Regions from separate parts of the Pseudoalteromonas sp. SWXJZ94C genome, predicted to be linked through region 1. Evidence: predicted binding sites of a transcription regulator. Region 1 holds the regulator's gene; each other region holds the start of a gene.
What was found. Region 1 encodes sigma-54, which starts transcription at its own class of promoters, with help from an activator protein. Its sites were predicted from a motif close to GTTGGCACGNNNNTNGNNT; they were not measured.

Region 1 (5,706 bases):
AGGTCATCGTGCCCCATATCTTCAGTGGCTGCAGCAATGTGCTTAGGTTCCATTTGAGCAATAATGCCCAAACGTACATCTTCAGAAAGCTCTTCAAGTACATCGCCCTGTACATCGGGGTCAACCAATTGCCAAAGCAGCCGGCGGATTTTATGCGGCGACGACTCTAATAATAATGCAGTATCACAAGGAGCGGTTTTAGCTAACATGCGCCTAACTTGAACAAATTGACCACTGTTAAGCGACTTGGTCACTTGTTTTAATTGTTGTAGTGGGTAGTCTTGTTCAAAAGCTTCGGGCATTGGCGTCCTTAATTAATTTTAATATTACTTTGGTAGGGGAGGTTACTAACTTTTTTGGTTTATCTAATTTTTGATTCTTTATTACTGACTATTCTTGTTCGTTAAATCGTTGCGCTATTAACTGACCAACAGCGTGCAAAGCTTGCTCTGCATCGGGTCCTTCACATACCACTTTAACTTCTTTTCCTTGGCTACTCTCTAGCAGCATTAAGCCTAAAACACTATCACCGGCAGCTTCTTTGCCATCTTGAAATATAGTAATTGAAGCGTCGAATTGTACGGCTAATTGTGCAAGCACCGTTGCAGCTCTAGCGTGTAAGCCTAATTTGTTTTTTATTAAAAACGTGTCTTCTAAACGCATAAGTTACTCTACCTAAGCTGAACAGGTGATTATTTAAATTATTTATTTTCTTGTTCACGATGACGAATTTTTACATTTGGGTGAGTCATCGAAAAGCTTTCACCAATCGTTTGTGCTAAATACACTGAACGATGCTGTCCACCTGTACAACCAATAGCAATGGTTAAGTAGCTACGATTATTTCGTTCTAAATGAGGTAACCACGTTTGCACAAAGGTTTGAATTTGCCATGTAAACTTTTGCACAATACTATGATTAGCTAAGTAGTCTTTAACGGGCTGATCTAATCCTGTTAAAGGTTTTAATTCGGGCTCCCAATGTGGGTTTGGTAAAAAACGTGCATCGAAGACATAATCCGCTTCTTTAGGTATTCCGTATTTAAAGCCAAATGATTCAAAAGTAACAATAAGCTGTTTGTCTTTTTTACCAAGTATTTTTTCTCTGATAGATTCAGCGAGTTGGTGAACACTTAACTCGCTGGTATCAATCATAAAGTCAGCTCTGGTTGTTAGTACATCAAGTAATTCTTTTTCTTTTTTTATAGCTAAATCAAGTGGCAATGAGTCGACAGAAAGAGGGTGTAGTCGTCGCGTTTCAGAAAAACGTTTTATTAATACTTGATCTTCGCTGTCTAAATAAAACAGCGTTGGTTTAGCAAAACCAGGTAAATACTCAAAAATATCATTGAACTGTTCTTGTTCTTTTGGCAAGTTTCGAACATCAATACTCACTGCTATTTTGTCGTAGTTGTCAGAGACACTTCGCACTAGAGAAGGCAGCAGGTTTAGTGGAATATTATCTACGCAATAATAACCTAAGTCTTCAACTACGCGTAAAGCTACCGATTTTCCAGAACCTGATCGGCCACTTATGATAATTAATTCCATTTAACACCTTTTTTATTAATTATGATTGATCAACAATAACTTGGTATAGCTCTGTATCTGATTTTGCACAGCGTAACTGCTTACAAAATTCTTTGTCGTTTAGTTTATCAGCAATGGTTGCTAGAGTCTTTAAGTGCTGTTGGTTATCACCATCTGGTACGATGAGTGCAACAAAAATATCTACAGGGCGGTTATCTATCGCATCAAAGTTAATAGGTGTTTCGCTAACAAGTACTAAAGCTAAAGGTTCTTCTACGCCACTCATTCGTCCGTGAGGGATTGCAATACCTTTACCAATGCCTGTACTACCTAGTTTTTCTCTGCTTAGTAAAGCACTAAGAATATCTTGTTGAGATAAGTAAGGAAGCTTGTTGTGAGCAAGTTCGCTAATAAACTCTAAAATTCTTTTTTTACTATTAAAAAGGACCGCAGCTTTGCTGCAGTCCTGACATATAAGTGAACTTAATTTCATAATATTAGTGTCGAGCAAGCTTCTCTTTGTGTTTGATAACTTGTCGATCGAGCTTGTCAATCAACGAGTCAATGGCGGCATACATATCTTGATGTTCAGTAGAGGCAAATAATTCTGCACCACTGACATGAATTGTTGCTTCTGCTTTTTGGTTTAATTTTTCTACATCGAGAATGACATGAACATTATTAATATGATCAGAGTGCCTTTCTAGCTTCGCAAATTTAGTGTTTACATAGTCTTTTAGTGAATCGGTTACTTCTACGTGACGACCAGTTAAGTTTAGTTGCATAAGCGTTACCCTCTTTGTTTTTGCGTCTTAAATCAGACTTTTTCGCTGATTTGACGGTGGAATAGCCAGAGATTCGCGGTACTTTGCGATCGTGCGTCTAGCTACTTTAATTCCCTGCTCAGCCAATATATCCGCTATCTTGCTATCACTCAATGGTTTTGCTGAGTTTTCTGCTGCGATTAATTTTCTAATCAGAGCGCGTATTGCCGTAGATGAACATTCGCCACCATTTTCGGTGCTTACATGGCTTGAGAAAAAGTATTTTAACTCAAATATTCCACGTGGCGTGTGCATATACTTTTGGGTTGTTACGCGAGAAATAGTCGACTCGTGCATTTCTACCATTTCAGCAACATCATTTAAAACCATTGGTTTCATGGCTTCTGGACCGTGTTCAAAAAAGCCTTGTTGTTGCTTAACAATACAATTTGTTACTTTTAACAATGTGTCGTTTCTGCTTTCTAGGCTTTTAATAAACCATTTTGCTTCTTGTAAGTGTGAGCGAATAAATTGGCTATCACCACTAGATTTAACGGTACGAGACATTGCAGCATATTGGCTGTTTACTCTTATTTTAGGCATGCTATCTGGGTTTAATTCTACAACCCAGCGACCTTTAATTTTTTTAACCGACACATCAGGAATAACATACTCAGACTCTTCTCTAACAATCGTATCAGCGGGTTTAGGGCTGAGAGTATGTATTAGTGTCATTACTTCTTTAAGCTCTTCTTCTTTGAGCTTAGTTTTTTTCATTAATGTACGATAGTCACGAGCAGCTAATAAATCAATATGCTCGGTTAAGATCATTTTTGTTTCATTAATGTAAGGTGTTTCTTTATCAAACTGGTTAAGCTGAATACACAAGCACTCTTGTAAACTACGTGCAGCAATACCGACCGGATCAAACAGTTGGATACGCTTTAAAACGGCTTCAATTTCGTCAAGTTCGACTTCGTTATCATCTTCGTTTTCTTGATTGAAGCTCTCTAAAATTTCTTCACAGCTAAGTGTTAAAATACCAGAATCATCTACGGCTTCAACAATAGCGATTGCAATAGCTTCATCAGTAGGGCTAAAAGGCGTTAATTGTAACTGCCACATTAGGTACTCATGAAGTGTTTCGGTTGAAGCACCTTGGTATATTGACTCGTCCTCAGGCATTGGTCCTGATGACGATGCAGGCGCAGCACTCATGTACTCATCCCAGCTAACATCCATAGCCATGTCGTCACTTACTGTATCTTTAGCAAGTGCTTCACCACTATCTTGTTCGTATTCGCTAGGAGCATCATCTGCAGATGCGCTAACAGTAACGTCATCGTTATCAGCTTTTTGCTCATTTTTGCCAGCAGAATCTTCTGCGTAGTCGTTTTCTTCAACTTCTAGCAGCGGGTTGCTATCAAGAGCTTCTTGTATTTCTTGCTGGAGATCCAATGTACTGAGTTGCAACAAACGAATTGCTTGTTGCAGCTGTGGTGTCATTGTAAGTTGCTGGCCCATGCGCAGCTGTAATGATTGCCTCATTTATCTCTAACAATCCTTTTATGTTGTTATAATTAATACTAGCAGATGCTCAAAGACATGGCGTTAATGTTACAGCCTAAATTGCTCGCCTAAGTAAACATCGCGTACTGTTTTATCGTTTAATACGTGTTCAGGAGTGCCAGATGCAATTAGCTCCCCATGAGAAACAATGTAGGCTTTTTCACAAACATCAAGGGTTTCTCTTACGTTATGATCGGTAATTAATACACCAATCCCACGGTTTTTAAGATGTTCTATTATTTTCTTAATATCTAATACTGAAATTGGGTCTACACCAGCAAAAGGTTCATCTAGCAATATAAACTTAGGATCGGCGGCAAGTGCACGTGCTATTTCTACACGGCGACGTTCACCACCGGATAAAGCCATACCTTGGCTATCACGAATATGCTGAATGCTAAATTCATCCAATAGATTATTTAATGTGTCTTCTCGAGCTTGTTTATTTAACGATTTACGCGTTTCTAAAATAGCCATTAAGTTTTGGTAAACAGTCAGTTTTCTAAATATTGACGATTCTTGTGGTAAATACCCTATCCCTAATCTAGCACGACTATGCATAGGTAAAAGAGTAATATCGTTATCATCGATGGATATTTTACCTTTGTCGCTAGGTACAAGTCCTACAATCATATAAAACGTTGTAGTTTTACCTGCACCATTAGGTCCAAGTAAACCAACAATACTGCCAGCCTTAACCTCAAGACCTACATTTTTAACAACTTCACGACCTTTATAGCTTTTTGCTAACAGCTCTGCTTTTAATGTGCTCATGGTTGACCTTTATCGCTTTTTTTACTTTTTGTAGCTTCAATAGGCACTAAAATAGTATGAACGCGATCGGTAGAGTTTTCGTCTTTTTCAGCACTAATAAGCTGTTGCTGCATATCGTAAGTAATGCTTTTTGCGTTAATTTTTTGTCCAGCTTGCGATACTTGTGCATCGCCAACAAGTGTTAAAAAACGCTTAGCTACATCGTAACGAACTTCGTTCGCACTTGCGCTCATTATTGTGCCGTCATCTTGCTTTTCTTCAAAGTACGCAGGGCTGCCAGTGGCAATTAATAACTGTTTATTGTCACCTAATTCGTCACGCTTATGCACTTCGAGGCGGTCAGCCGTAATGCGACGGTTACCATGAATAATTTCAACATTTTTTTCAAAAATACCTACATTAGCTTTTAGTTGGCCTTCTTGTTTGTCGGCACTAATTGATATTTGATTAGCGGCAGGTTGTGTACTTTGTTCTGCTGCATTACTATTAAAGGCTAGTATAAGTGTAGGAATAATAAGTGATTTTAATATTTTATTGGTCATAGTATATGGTTCGCGTATGGTTAATGAGTTTTATCACTTCAGTTTTTAAATCGGCTTCAAGGCCTTTACCGGTGATTTTTAAGTTAGGTCCAGTCACAATGACAGGCTGTTCGGAGCGCATTGTCAGTTGCTTTATATCTACTTGAATATTATCGGCATTGATCTTATCAATCATTGCGTTGTCAGTTAGATTTTTAGCGACTACGTTGCCCTCTAAAATTAACTGTTTACCTTCATACAACGTTGCTTCATCCGCATTGATGCGCCATGTTTGCTTTTCGTCATATAAAGTGAAAATAGGTTTTTCAAAAAAGGTAAAGCCTAACTGTTGATACAGCTCCATTTTTGCAGCAGTTACTTTATGGCTAATTTTACCATTCTCATCATACGCCGTTTGCTTTAATTCTATGGCGATATAGTCAGGTTTAGCTACAACTTCTTGCTCTACCTGCGTTGCAATATTTGTTTGTGTAAAATAAGGGTACCAAAGCCAAACCATACAGCTGATGAATAAAACGCTTAGTATTA
Region 2 (5,706 bases), on a different contig from region 1:
GCAAATAACATAATATTACGCATGTTCACCCCTAAACCTTATAACTGTTGATTGATGTAACTCATCATTTCGTCAACTGCCGAAATTACTTTTGAGTTCATCTCATAAATACGTTGTGTTTCAATTAGGTTTACTAATTCTTCAGTTACGTTTACGTTTGATGTTTCAAGTGAACCCTGAATAATAGTACCTAAGCCATCAACACCTGGGTTACCTTGCACTGGCGCACCACTTACTGCGGTTTCGGTGTAAAGGTTTTGCCCTATAGGCTCAAGACCTGATGGATTAATAAAGTCACTTATTGTAATTTGCCCAATAACAACGTTATCGGCTTGTCCTGCAACACGTACTGACACTTCGCCGTCTTGAGAAACTGTGATTGATTGCGCGTCGTCAGGTACATTCATTTCTGGTTGAACAACATAACCTGCGCCCGATGTAACAACTCTTCCGTCGCCATCGGTAGTAAATTGCCCATTGCGAGAATAAGCAATGTTGCCATCTGGTTGGAGTACTTCAAAAAAACCAGAGCCCGAAATCATCCAATCTAATGAGTTTTCGGTGGTTAACATATTACCTTGTGAAAAGTTTTTTTGGTTAGCAACCACTTTTGCACCAGCACCTAACATTAACCCTGATGGCATTTCGGTGTCTTGCGATGAACGTCCGCCCGGCTGATTTATATTTTGATAAAGTAAATCTTCAAATACGGCACGGCTTTTTTTATAACCAACCGTACTCGCATTTGCCAAGTTATTTGAAATAACCGATATATCGGTTTGTTGAGCGTCAAGCCCTGTTTTACTGATCCACAATGCAGGATTCATAATAGTGTCCTCATTTTAAAGTTAAACTACGCGTAACAGCTGATCTTGCGTTTTATCAATCTCTTCAGCTGTTTTCATTAGTTTTACTTGTAATTCAAATTGGCGTTGATGGCTGATCATGTCGACCATTTCGTGAACCGGATTCACATTCGACATTTCTAAACTACCACTTAATACTTTTACATTGGCTGAGGTATCAACCGTTTGATTAGGCTTTGGTCTGAATAAGCCATCGTTACCTTTTTCGAGCTGAGAGCCATTGGCTTCAACTACTTTTAAACGATCGACTTCTTCTAAAAAATTAGCGGGTGCGCCTTGAGGTCGAACTTGAATAGTACCGTCTTCACTAAAACCAATTTTTTCAATTGGCACAGGTAATATAACCGGACCACCTTCGCCAATAACTTGACGACCACCACTAGTAACTAACATGCCTTCGGCTGTTATGTTTAGCGTACCTACCTTTGTGTAAGCTTCGTTGCCGGATTCATCTTGCACGCTGAGCCATGCGTTATCGCTCATTGCAATATCTAGGTCTCGCCCTGTTTGAATAATCCCGCCCGATGTCATGTTTGAACCTGGACGTTCTTGCATAGAAAATACGCGTGTAGGTAAGCCTTCACCAAATGCTTGCATAGAACGCGCTTGAGCAAAATCAGCTTTAAAACCCGTTGTATTGGCATTCGCCAAATTATTGGCTTTAAGCGCTAATCCTTGTAGGCTTTGCTTGGCGCCAGACGCCGCAATGTAGACCATTTTGTCCATAACATCGACTCACATAAAAAATCTCTGACTTAACAAATGCAAAATAGATGCCAGATTAAAATTGACACAACATTGAGGCGATAAAATAAACAGTAGAAACAAAAAAGGCTGCAAAAATGCAGCCTAAAATATTTAACTGTAGAACGTTTAATTTATTGCAGCTGTAAAATAGTTTGCTGAATTGTAGAGTTAACTTCAAGCGCTCGAGAGTTAGCCTGAAAATTACGCTGAGCACTAATTAAGTCAACTAGTTCATTTGTTAAATTAACGTTTGATTGCTCAAGTGCTGATGAGTTAATAGACCCTAACGTACCAGAGTTTGGTTCACCCGCCATTGGCTCGCCAGATGTCAAACTTGATTTCCAAGAAGTATCACCTACTTGTTGCAAACCTTGTGAGTTTGAAAAACGCACCATTGCTACTTGACCTAAAAATGTTGAGTCGCCATTACTATAAGATGCAACTACTTTACCGTCGGTACCAATATCAATACCGGCTAAACGACCAACTGTTGCACCGTCTTGCTCAAGTGCTTTTACTTCAAAGCTACTTGCATATTGAGTTGGTATTTTATTTGCTGAGCCGGCTTCATCGCGCCAACTTACATTTATATTTTCAGAAAAACTAGCACCGTTATCTAATAGAGTGCTCATTCCTGCTGCCGCACCTGAAGCTAAGGCAACATCATCAAACGTTGTAGCTGGAGACGTTACATCTGGCAAACCTGCCGATGTAAAAGCAAGTGTGTCGATAGGAGAATGAGCACCAGCCGCTGTTTCAGTTCCACTAGCATCGAAATTTTTACCGTCTAATGTTCCGTAAACTTCCCATGTATTTGCTGTAGTAGCAGGATCTGTTTTCACAAAATATAATTGTAAAACGTGTGCTTCACCTAACGAATCATAAACAGTTGTTGATGTAGAACTGTTATAAGAAGCACTCGTACCTGAGTCAAAAGGCGTAACTGTTGGCTGCGTACTACGTGAATCTAAATTAAATGACGAATATATTTGAGTTGTTGCACGTGGCGATCCTGAAGAATCTGGTATTTGTAATGGAGATGATGTACTCAAACTTACAGATGTTGTATCACCTGTTGATTCGTCTACCGGAAACCCTTGTAAAAAGTTACCTTTTGCATCCACTACAAAGTTGTCTTCATTTAATTTAAATGCACCGGCACGCGTATATGAAAAGTCTTGCGAACCTAAATCTTCACTCATCGCAAAGTAACCTTCGCCCGTGATTGCTAAATCAAGTGAGTTATTAGTAAATTGTAATGAACCCTGGTGAAATTGCTGAGCAACCGTAGTCGTTTGCACGCCGTCACCATTTTTAGTGTTTCCTGCGCTAAATACAGATGATGCATATACATCAGCAAACTCAGCACGTGATTCTTTAAAGCCAGTAGTATTAACGTTTGCAATGTTATTTGCAGTAACGTCTAAATCTTTTTGAGCGGCAGCTAGGCCGGTTAATGCAATATTGAAACTCATAATTCACCTTTAACCTGTTAATTTTTAGCCTGCTGACAGGCGAAATATACTTAAAATTTTTACGCGATTTCTGCTACATCTGTCAGCCTAACCGCACCTTCTTTAGTATTAATTATTATGCCGCTGGAGCCATTAATATTAACACTCTCAATATTTTTAAACGTTGCTATTGGTAAGCTTGAAAACTCACCATTAGTACTGCCTTCAGCAGATACTGTATATTCACCTTCAGGTAAACGTTCACCTGCATCATTTTTACCATCCCATGCAAAGCGTACTGCGCCTGCAGACTGAGATCCTAAATCAATGCTTCGCACTAATTGACCTGATGCATCGGTAACGCGCAACGTTAAACTTTCAACAGGGTTTTCAGCAACAATAGAACCTTTTGCGTCATCTGTTTCATTTAAATCTAATGTATTAGATTCTAGTAACGCTTGTTTACCTACTAACGTCGACGCTTGTAGCGCTGAGTTTGAGGTCATTGATGTGGCAAGTGATTCAAAGTTTGAATTCAAATCACTAATTCCTTGCGCCATGGTAAAGCTGGTCATTTGCGCAATCATTTGATCGTTATCTGCTGGGTTACTTGGATCTTGAAACGACAGCTGTTGTGTTAACAGCGAGAAGAAATCTTCTTGGGTTAACGCATCACTTTCTTCTTCAGTTGAAACTGGCGTACTATCTTGCCAACGTAAAGAGTCTAAATAGGATGAAGATGTGTTTATATCGGTACTCATAACCTACCCTCGGTTACCGCTGACCTAGCAGCAGTGTTTTACTTAACATTTGCTTAGCTGCATCTGCAACTTGCACGTTTGTTTCATAAGAGCGAGAGGCAGAAATCATATTAGCCATCTCCTCAACAACATTAACGTTGGGTTTATAGATATAACCATTTTCATCCGCACTTGGATGATTTGGATTATATTCAATTTGTAATGGTTTGTTGCTTTCAACAATACCCAATACTTTAACGCCAACAGCGGAGCCCTGTGGATTACTTGCTGATGCTGACGCTTTGGTAAGTTCAGCAGCAAATACAGGTTGTCGCGCTCGGTATGTTTTGTCTTGAGAAGAACTAATCGTATTAGCATTAGAAATATTACTCGCGGTGGTATTTAAGCGTACATTTTGTGCGCTCATACCCGAACCAGCTATATCAAATACATTATATAAACTCATAATTTTTATCCTTGACTACCGAGTGCTTTATTCAGACCTTTAAACCTGCCGCTTAAAAACTGCAAGCTTGCCTGATACTCCATAGCATTCTGTGTATACAAGTTCCGTTCCACCTGTATATCAACGGAGTTACCATCACCTGTATCTGATTGATTTGGCGAGCGAAATAATTCTGAATCACCCATACTGCGAGTACCACCACCAATGTGTTTATCGTTAGTGCGTACCATTGTATTGCCGCTTTGCTGGTGTGATCTTGCCGCTTTTAATGCTGAGGCAAAATCTATATCTTTTGCTTTGTAGCCCGGCGTATCAGCATTCGCAATATTAGTTGCAATTACTTCTGCTCGTTGTGAACGGATCAACATAGCCTGCGGATGCACACCTAATGCTTTATCAAAACTGATAGCCATAACCATCTCCAAAAAATTGACTTGCCTTAAATAAAGCAAAAAATAAGCCATTTATATTAGAAGAACAGTTATTTTTGTAAGGTTATGTATTAAAAAGAAAAACGACACATAATGTGTCGTTTTAGAAGGAAGGAATAAACGTTATAATTTCTTTTGGTAAATAATACCGGGGTTACATCGCACCATATCAAATTCGTCACTTAACCCAGCCATCGACTCCGATGCACCTAAAAATAAGTACCCTTTAGGATTTAGCGCTTGAGCAAACTGTTTAATAATTTTAGCTTTTATTTCAGGTGCAAAATAAATCAATACATTACGGCAAAAAATAACATCAAATTTGCCCATCAATGCATACGAATCGAGTAAATTTAAATGCCTAAAACTGACTTGTTTTTTTATTGTGTCGTTTACTTGTGCCATACCATTGCCGCTATCTTTAAAAAACTTTTTACGACGTTCAGCCGATAAACCTCGCGCTAAAGCAAGGGCATCGTATTCAGCATTTTTACACATATCAAGCATCGTATTAGAAATATCAGTGCCTATAATTTGCGCACCCATACGTAATACGCCTGGCTTTTTTACTTGAAACTCAGCAACCGACATTGCAATAGAGTACGGTTCTTGACCTGAAGAGCTTGCAGCAGACCAAATCTTTAATGGTCGTCTTAATTCTTTAAACTCAGGAAATAATTTACTTTGTAATAACTCAAATGGATATTGATCTCTAAACCACAATGTTTCGTTAGTGGTCATTGCATCAACAACTGCTGCACGAAGCTGTCGCTCATGAAGCCCCATCGTTTTACTCACTAGCTCTGATAAAGATTTTACATCAAACCGAGTCATTAGTGGTGCAAGTCGACTTTTAACTAAGTATTGCTTGTTTTCACCTAAAACAATACCGCATTGCTGCTCTAAAAACGAACGAAACTGATCGTATTCACTTTGCTGCAAGTCTTTATTATCCAAGTTAAAGCCACCTTTTTAAATTAATCACAACTAACCCATTTTTTA
Region 3 (5,706 bases), on a different contig from region 1:
ATCTTTAAATAAAATATTTAATAGTTCAGGTAAAGCAGGATGAGAAACATAATCTAAAAATTGTGCGTCATCTTTTGGATGAGCTGTAGAAAATGTATCTTTGTCTTTAATACCAATTACAAGTTCGTTTACAAGTGGATTACCTAAACGAGAAACTTGTGTTAATGCGCCGCCGTTAACAGCGTTGTTAGCAAATTTAGCATTAGGATTTAAAATGCGTGCTTGTGGTAAGCTCGCTGTTGTCCACGAACCAATTACACCATTTCCTTCACCTACAACACAACTTTTAGGAATTTCGATAGCGATAGAGGTTATGTTTTTATCAGCTAAATCATCGTTGTCAGCAGATTGTGTAATACCACCTGGAAAGCCACCGCCATCGCCAGCACCTGGAGCACTATCGCCTTCAACTGGTACATAATTTACCAAATCAAATGTTTTGCCTAAATTTACTACGAATGGGTCTTTACGTTGTCCAACAAATACTCTTGCCATTGAGTTACAGTTAGGAATTGAAACTTGATACATAAATTGATCTGCATAAGTTTGATAATTTTCCATAGAAGTGAATGTTTTATTACCAATGTAATCAAGCGGCTTTTTAAATGTTGTTGAATTTGTTGCTGTATTATTTAGCTCAACACTAGTGCCTACTTTTTGAGGACCGTTAATCATACTTACAGTGTAAGATTCACTAAAGTTAGCCGCACTGTCATTACCTGCTGACACACCGCCTACATTTTTAAGTGGAACAGATACCGTACGTTGGTTACCCTCAGGACCTACTGTTAATTGTACGCCTTGATTATCGTTTGGCAGCATGCTTTCAAAGTTAAACGCAAATGTAATGTCTTCAACTGCATCGCCGTCGTTATCAATGTGAATGTTGTATGTTGCGTCTGGGTCCATTGCAAAATAATTTGGACCACCGTATGCATCTTGTAATGGGATGTAGTTAGCAATTAATGTAACGAAATCGTCACGACCTTGTTCATAACTATTAAAAATATAAAAATCTGTAGAGTCTAAAGTCGGGAAGCGACTAATATTTGGTGCTTCTCTGTGGCTTGACGCCTCGCTTGGTGCACTAGCAAATGTACTGCATATTACTACTGCAAGTATTGATGGAGTTAAAGCTTTCATGACTTTGTCCTTTAGTTTTTGATTGAAGTCATGAGTAATAACGGGGCAGGTTTTAAATTGGATGCAAAAAAGTTAAATTATTTTATATTTTGTTAAAAATTGGCTACTTTTAAAAGTAGCCAATAAAAAGTTATAAAAGGATTAACTCAGTTGTATACAACACTTCGGTAGGTAAACCATTAGGCGAGCCGCCAATAGGCTCTAAGCTTACCGCTAGCAGAGTAATATTACTGGCATTAAAGCGTTTATCTTTTAGTAATATTTTACCGCCTTGTTTGGGCAATAAACCAAGAGAAATAGGAGTATCTTGACCTTTAAGTATCATCCAAAGCTCATAGTCTTTATTTGTTTGAGCAACTAGCTGGCTGCTTGCTTTTATTGAAAGTGCTTGTTCATTTACATCTATAAACCAAAGTGATTGTTTATCTTGATTTTGAACTAACGCAATTTGTTGCGTATTTTCAATTTTAGTAGCCGGTTGTATTACTAAAAAGGCTAAAACAATACACGCAGCCGTTGCTACAAAAGACCATGTTCTCCAAAGTGATGGTTTGGTGTGTATTACTTTTTTACTTTGCTGCGGCTGGTTTTCAATGCGCTGTATAATTTGTTGCCATACATCATCGCTAGGTGTTTGCGCAGTAATAGAGCTCGCTAAATTATTTAAATTTTGTTCCCACATCGAAATCGCTTCGCGCGCTTGATGAGAAGTAAGTAGCAAGCGTTGAAAGCGTTTTCGGGCTAGCCCTCTTAGTGTACCAAGCACATATTGGCCAGCAAGCGCATCTAATAGTTCAGGTTTGTTATAATTCATAATGTTAAGCACCTTTGTAGCTGCATAAGCCCGCGCCTGATCCAGCTTTTAACTGTGCCCAGGGGCGTATCAATATGATCAACTAATTCGCTATGACTTAGTCCTTTGTAATACGCTAAGTGAATAGCTTGTTTTTGTTGTGAATCTAATTGCTCGATACATTCTACGAGCTTAGTTTCTTCATCGTAAGTTACATCAATAGCTTGCTCGTTATAATCGTCATCACCCATTGATTGCTCTTTTCGTACTTTATTGTAGCGAAGTGCATCAAGGCTTCTGTATCTAACAATACTAATCATCCAACTAATAACCGTACCTTTAGATGAATTATATTCTGAGGCATTATGCCAAATTTTTATAAAAGCATCCTGTAATACTTCTTCTGCATGAGCTCTGTTTGTTAGCATATTTAATGTTATAGCGAACAATTTACCGTTCGTTTGTTGGTAAAGATTTGAAAAAGCATGCTTGTCTCCTTGTGCTGTTGCGCACAAAAGTGGTAGTAATTCATCATTATCCATAAGGTTCCTGTTTTTTCTTGTTGTCATTAAGTAAACGTATAAAGGTGAAGTTTGGATGCAAAATAATGTGAAGCAGATATTTGAACCAACTAAACTATACGTTACAACAAGTAAATAAAGATCATTTTTGTAAATATATAGTTATGGGAATATTTGACTTATTACAATGTAAAAAGCACATAACTTTAATTCAGTGTTATTAAGTGAATTTTTAGTTATGAAATAGTCTTTTAAATTAATAGCTTATGTTTTTAGCGTGTTGCGCCTTAAACTTTTATATGGCGCGTTATTTGCAACGTTAAAAATTCAACCGTTTAAATAAGCAAAAATAATAACGGTAATACACCATTAAAGGAGACAGTATGTGGGCTGCAATTAGTTATTTAATACTAGCGTTGTTACTTATATTGACAGGCTGGGAAGTAAACTCAGTTTATTTTTCGATTGTTTTTTACTGGACCGCTCTATCACTTACGCTTGTTAGTGCTGCTTATATTTTTAATATAGCCAAAATATTTAGAAAGCGTGAAAACGGTGTAATTCCTTTTTATATACGTTGGGCATTCGTACCATTTTTGTTTGGCGTGCAAATATATAATGCGTGGGCACGTAAACATGACAAAGTGCCGCCCATTCAACAAATTAATAAGCACTTGTTTTTAGCTTGTCGGTTATTTCCTTCAGATATAGATACATTAAAAAGTAACGGTATTACGGCAATTTTAGATGTAACTTGCGAATTTGATGGGTTAGAGTGGAGTTCTACGCAAGAAAATATAAAGTATTTAAATATCCCTGTGCTTGATCACAGTATACCTTCGCACTCACAGCTAAATCAGGCTATTAACTGGATACACCATCATATTAAAAAAGACCGTCGTGTTGTTATACACTGTGCTTTAGGCCGAGGGCGTTCTGTTTTTGTTATGGCTGCTTACTTACTAAGCCAAAATAAAAATGCAGATGTACATGAAGTACTCGCTCAAATAAAAGAAACTCGCCAAACAGCTAATTTGAATAAGCGCCAATTACGTCACCTTGCTAAGCGTCATAAAAAAGGTGAGTTAATAATTAAAAACAAAGCATTTTTAATTGCCAACCCAGTATCGGGTACAAAAATATGGCAAGATAAAGAGCACATAATTATTGCTCGTTTATCAGCTTATTATGATTTAACGGTTTTAACTACATCAACACAAGTTAATGGTACGGCTTTAGCTGAGCAAGCTATGAAGCACAACCCAGACATTGTTATTGCTTGTGGTGGTGATGGCACCGTTGCAGAAGTGGCTAGTGTATTAGTTAATACATCTTGTAAGCTAGGTATTATCCCCTTAGGGACTGCTAATGCACTTGCTCATGTATTAATGGGAATTAGCTCTAAATTTATTCCTGTGGAACAAGCATGTGATTTAATTATTGATGGGCAAACCAGCCTTATAGACACCGCTTACTGTAATAATGAACTTATGTTGTTACTAACGGGTATTGGTTTTGAGCAATCAATGATAGAAAAAGCAGACCGAGAGTCTAAAAATAAATTAGGTCAGCTTGCTTATATCAATGGTTTTTTACAATCATTTAGCGAACAAAAATCGCAAATACTTAACGTTAAACTCGATAATAATGAACCACGAGAAATCTGCACAAATAGCTTTATTGTAGCCAATGCCGCACCTTTTACTACATTGTTAGCACAAGGCGGTGGGCAACCCGACCACAGTGATGGTTTACTTGATATAAGCTGGCTAACCCCTAATGACGAAAACTCTACAACGGTATTAAGTATTGCAGAGCTGATGTTTAGCAGTATTACACAAACACATTTAGCAATTAATTCTCATCATACCAATGCTAAAAAAGTCGAAATTACGGGCGAAAATACAATTAAGTATGTAGTTGATGGGGAAGTTAAAACAGCTGACAAGTTAGTTATTACCATAGAGCCGGCATCACTAAATGTAATTTGCAAAGAGGTATAAAAAGGTATGTAAGAGGGGGCTAAAGTATAAAGTGATGTATAACACGGTTATACATCACTTTATAAATTATTTTTTAATAGAAGGCCAAACAAATCCTGTTGTATCAGGTGCTTGATTTGACGTTTCTCTAGGCGCACTTCTTGGTCTGCGAATAGGTTTGTTATTTATAGTATGAATGTAGAGAGCTTCTACTTTATCGCGTGCCCATGGTGTTTTGCGTAAAAATTTTAAACTCGACTTAATGCTTGGCGCATCAGTAAAGCATTTTATTTTCACTTGCTCACCGAGTGTTCTCCAGCCAAGTCGCTGTTCTAACTCAACAAGTATTTGTTCTAACGTTACCCCATGTAAAGGGTTTTTAGGTTGATTATTCATAGCTGCACTGCTTATTTAAACTATGCGCATTGTAGCTTATTTCACGCATAGAGGCTAATTCACTGTGATTTTTTTAGGCTGCGACGGGTAAATAGCATTGCCTTGTTTATCTATTTTAAGCCAGATTAACTGACTGTTATTTTGTTGTGGGTTTTTTGCACCACAAAGTAATGTAAAAGAGTGTACTTGTATTAAAGCTCCCTCGGTGTAGCGTTTATTATCGTACCAGCAACTAGAATCGAGACTAATAAATTGCTCTGCATCCACCACCGAAAGCGTTTTATTAGAACCTGCATGGCTAAGCATTGTGAATGTTAAGCAACTAAAACAAAAACATAGAATATATAAATTGCGCATTTCTCACCTTAAATTTTCGCGATTTTAAAAATAATACACTAGGGTCTGTTGATCTTTGCGGATTAAAATTTGTTCAAACTAGGGGCTATTTAATCGCGGCGCGAGATTTGTAACCTAGTGGGCTAAGTCAAAACCGAGCAACAAAGAGTAAATAGCCCCTAGGAAGAACCCTTTGGGCAGCGCCTGTTTGGCATTAATGCTACGTTATCGCCTATTTATGGGGAATAACCACACTGTATAGGCTCTGCCTTGCCTAAATACCAAACAGACTGCTGCAAATTTAACCTTGAAAGATCAACAGACCCTAGAGTTAATACAAATTACATTTAATACAATTGGTATAAAAAACATGCTAGGGTAAGTAATATACAACACACTCAACAAAACACAGAACAATAAAAAGGTGAACACATGCAATTTAATCAAACTATGATAGAAGAATTTACATTATTAGCTAAATTCCCTCGCGACAGTAAAATGCAAGGAATTAAACTACATTCAGATGCAGAGCCCA

Region 2: the regulator sigma-54 is predicted to act here: its motif matches at 1,629-1,647, upstream of I6F65_RS05865 (flagellar basal body rod protein FlgF).
Region 3: the regulator sigma-54 is predicted to act here: its motif matches at 2,756-2,774, upstream of I6F65_RS07555 (diacylglycerol kinase family protein).

The regions. Positions count from the first base shown of each region.
Region 1 is NZ_JADYXF010000045.1:9,870-15,575, forward strand. It holds gene mgtE (magnesium transporter) at 1-302, opposite strand, end outside; gene I6F65_RS17170 (HPr family phosphocarrier protein) at 391-663, opposite strand; gene rapZ (RNase adapter RapZ) at 702-1,550, opposite strand; gene ptsN (PTS IIA-like nitrogen regulatory protein PtsN) at 1,570-2,022, opposite strand; gene hpf (ribosome hibernation promoting factor) at 2,027-2,314, opposite strand; gene I6F65_RS17190 (RNA polymerase factor sigma-54) at 2,342-3,841, opposite strand; gene lptB (LPS export ABC transporter ATP-binding protein) at 3,911-4,636, opposite strand; gene lptA (lipopolysaccharide transport periplasmic protein LptA) at 4,633-5,178, opposite strand; gene lptC (LPS export ABC transporter periplasmic protein LptC) at 5,168-5,706, opposite strand, start outside.
Region 2 is NZ_JADYXF010000009.1:100,797-106,502, forward strand. It holds gene flgH (flagellar basal body L-ring protein FlgH) at 1-23, opposite strand, end outside; gene flgG (flagellar basal-body rod protein FlgG) at 39-827, opposite strand; gene I6F65_RS05865 (flagellar basal body rod protein FlgF) at 849-1,592, opposite strand; gene flgE (flagellar hook protein FlgE) at 1,745-3,088, opposite strand; gene I6F65_RS05875 (flagellar hook assembly protein FlgD) at 3,148-3,828, opposite strand; gene flgC (flagellar basal body rod protein FlgC) at 3,842-4,273, opposite strand; gene flgB (flagellar basal body rod protein FlgB) at 4,279-4,686, opposite strand; gene I6F65_RS05890 (protein-glutamate O-methyltransferase CheR) at 4,828-5,661, opposite strand; gene I6F65_RS05895 (chemotaxis protein CheV) at 5,682-5,706, opposite strand, start outside.
Region 3 is NZ_JADYXF010000013.1:66,892-72,597, reverse strand. It holds gene I6F65_RS07570 (DUF4331 domain-containing protein) at 1-1,143, opposite strand, end outside; gene I6F65_RS07565 (anti-sigma factor) at 1,274-1,957, opposite strand; gene I6F65_RS07560 (sigma-70 family RNA polymerase sigma factor) at 1,954-2,478, opposite strand; gene I6F65_RS07555 (diacylglycerol kinase family protein) at 2,841-4,460, shown strand; gene I6F65_RS07550 (VF530 family DNA-binding protein) at 4,527-4,835, opposite strand; gene I6F65_RS07545 (DUF1496 domain-containing protein) at 4,890-5,192, opposite strand; gene I6F65_RS07540 (TIGR02647 family protein) at 5,604-5,706, shown strand, end outside.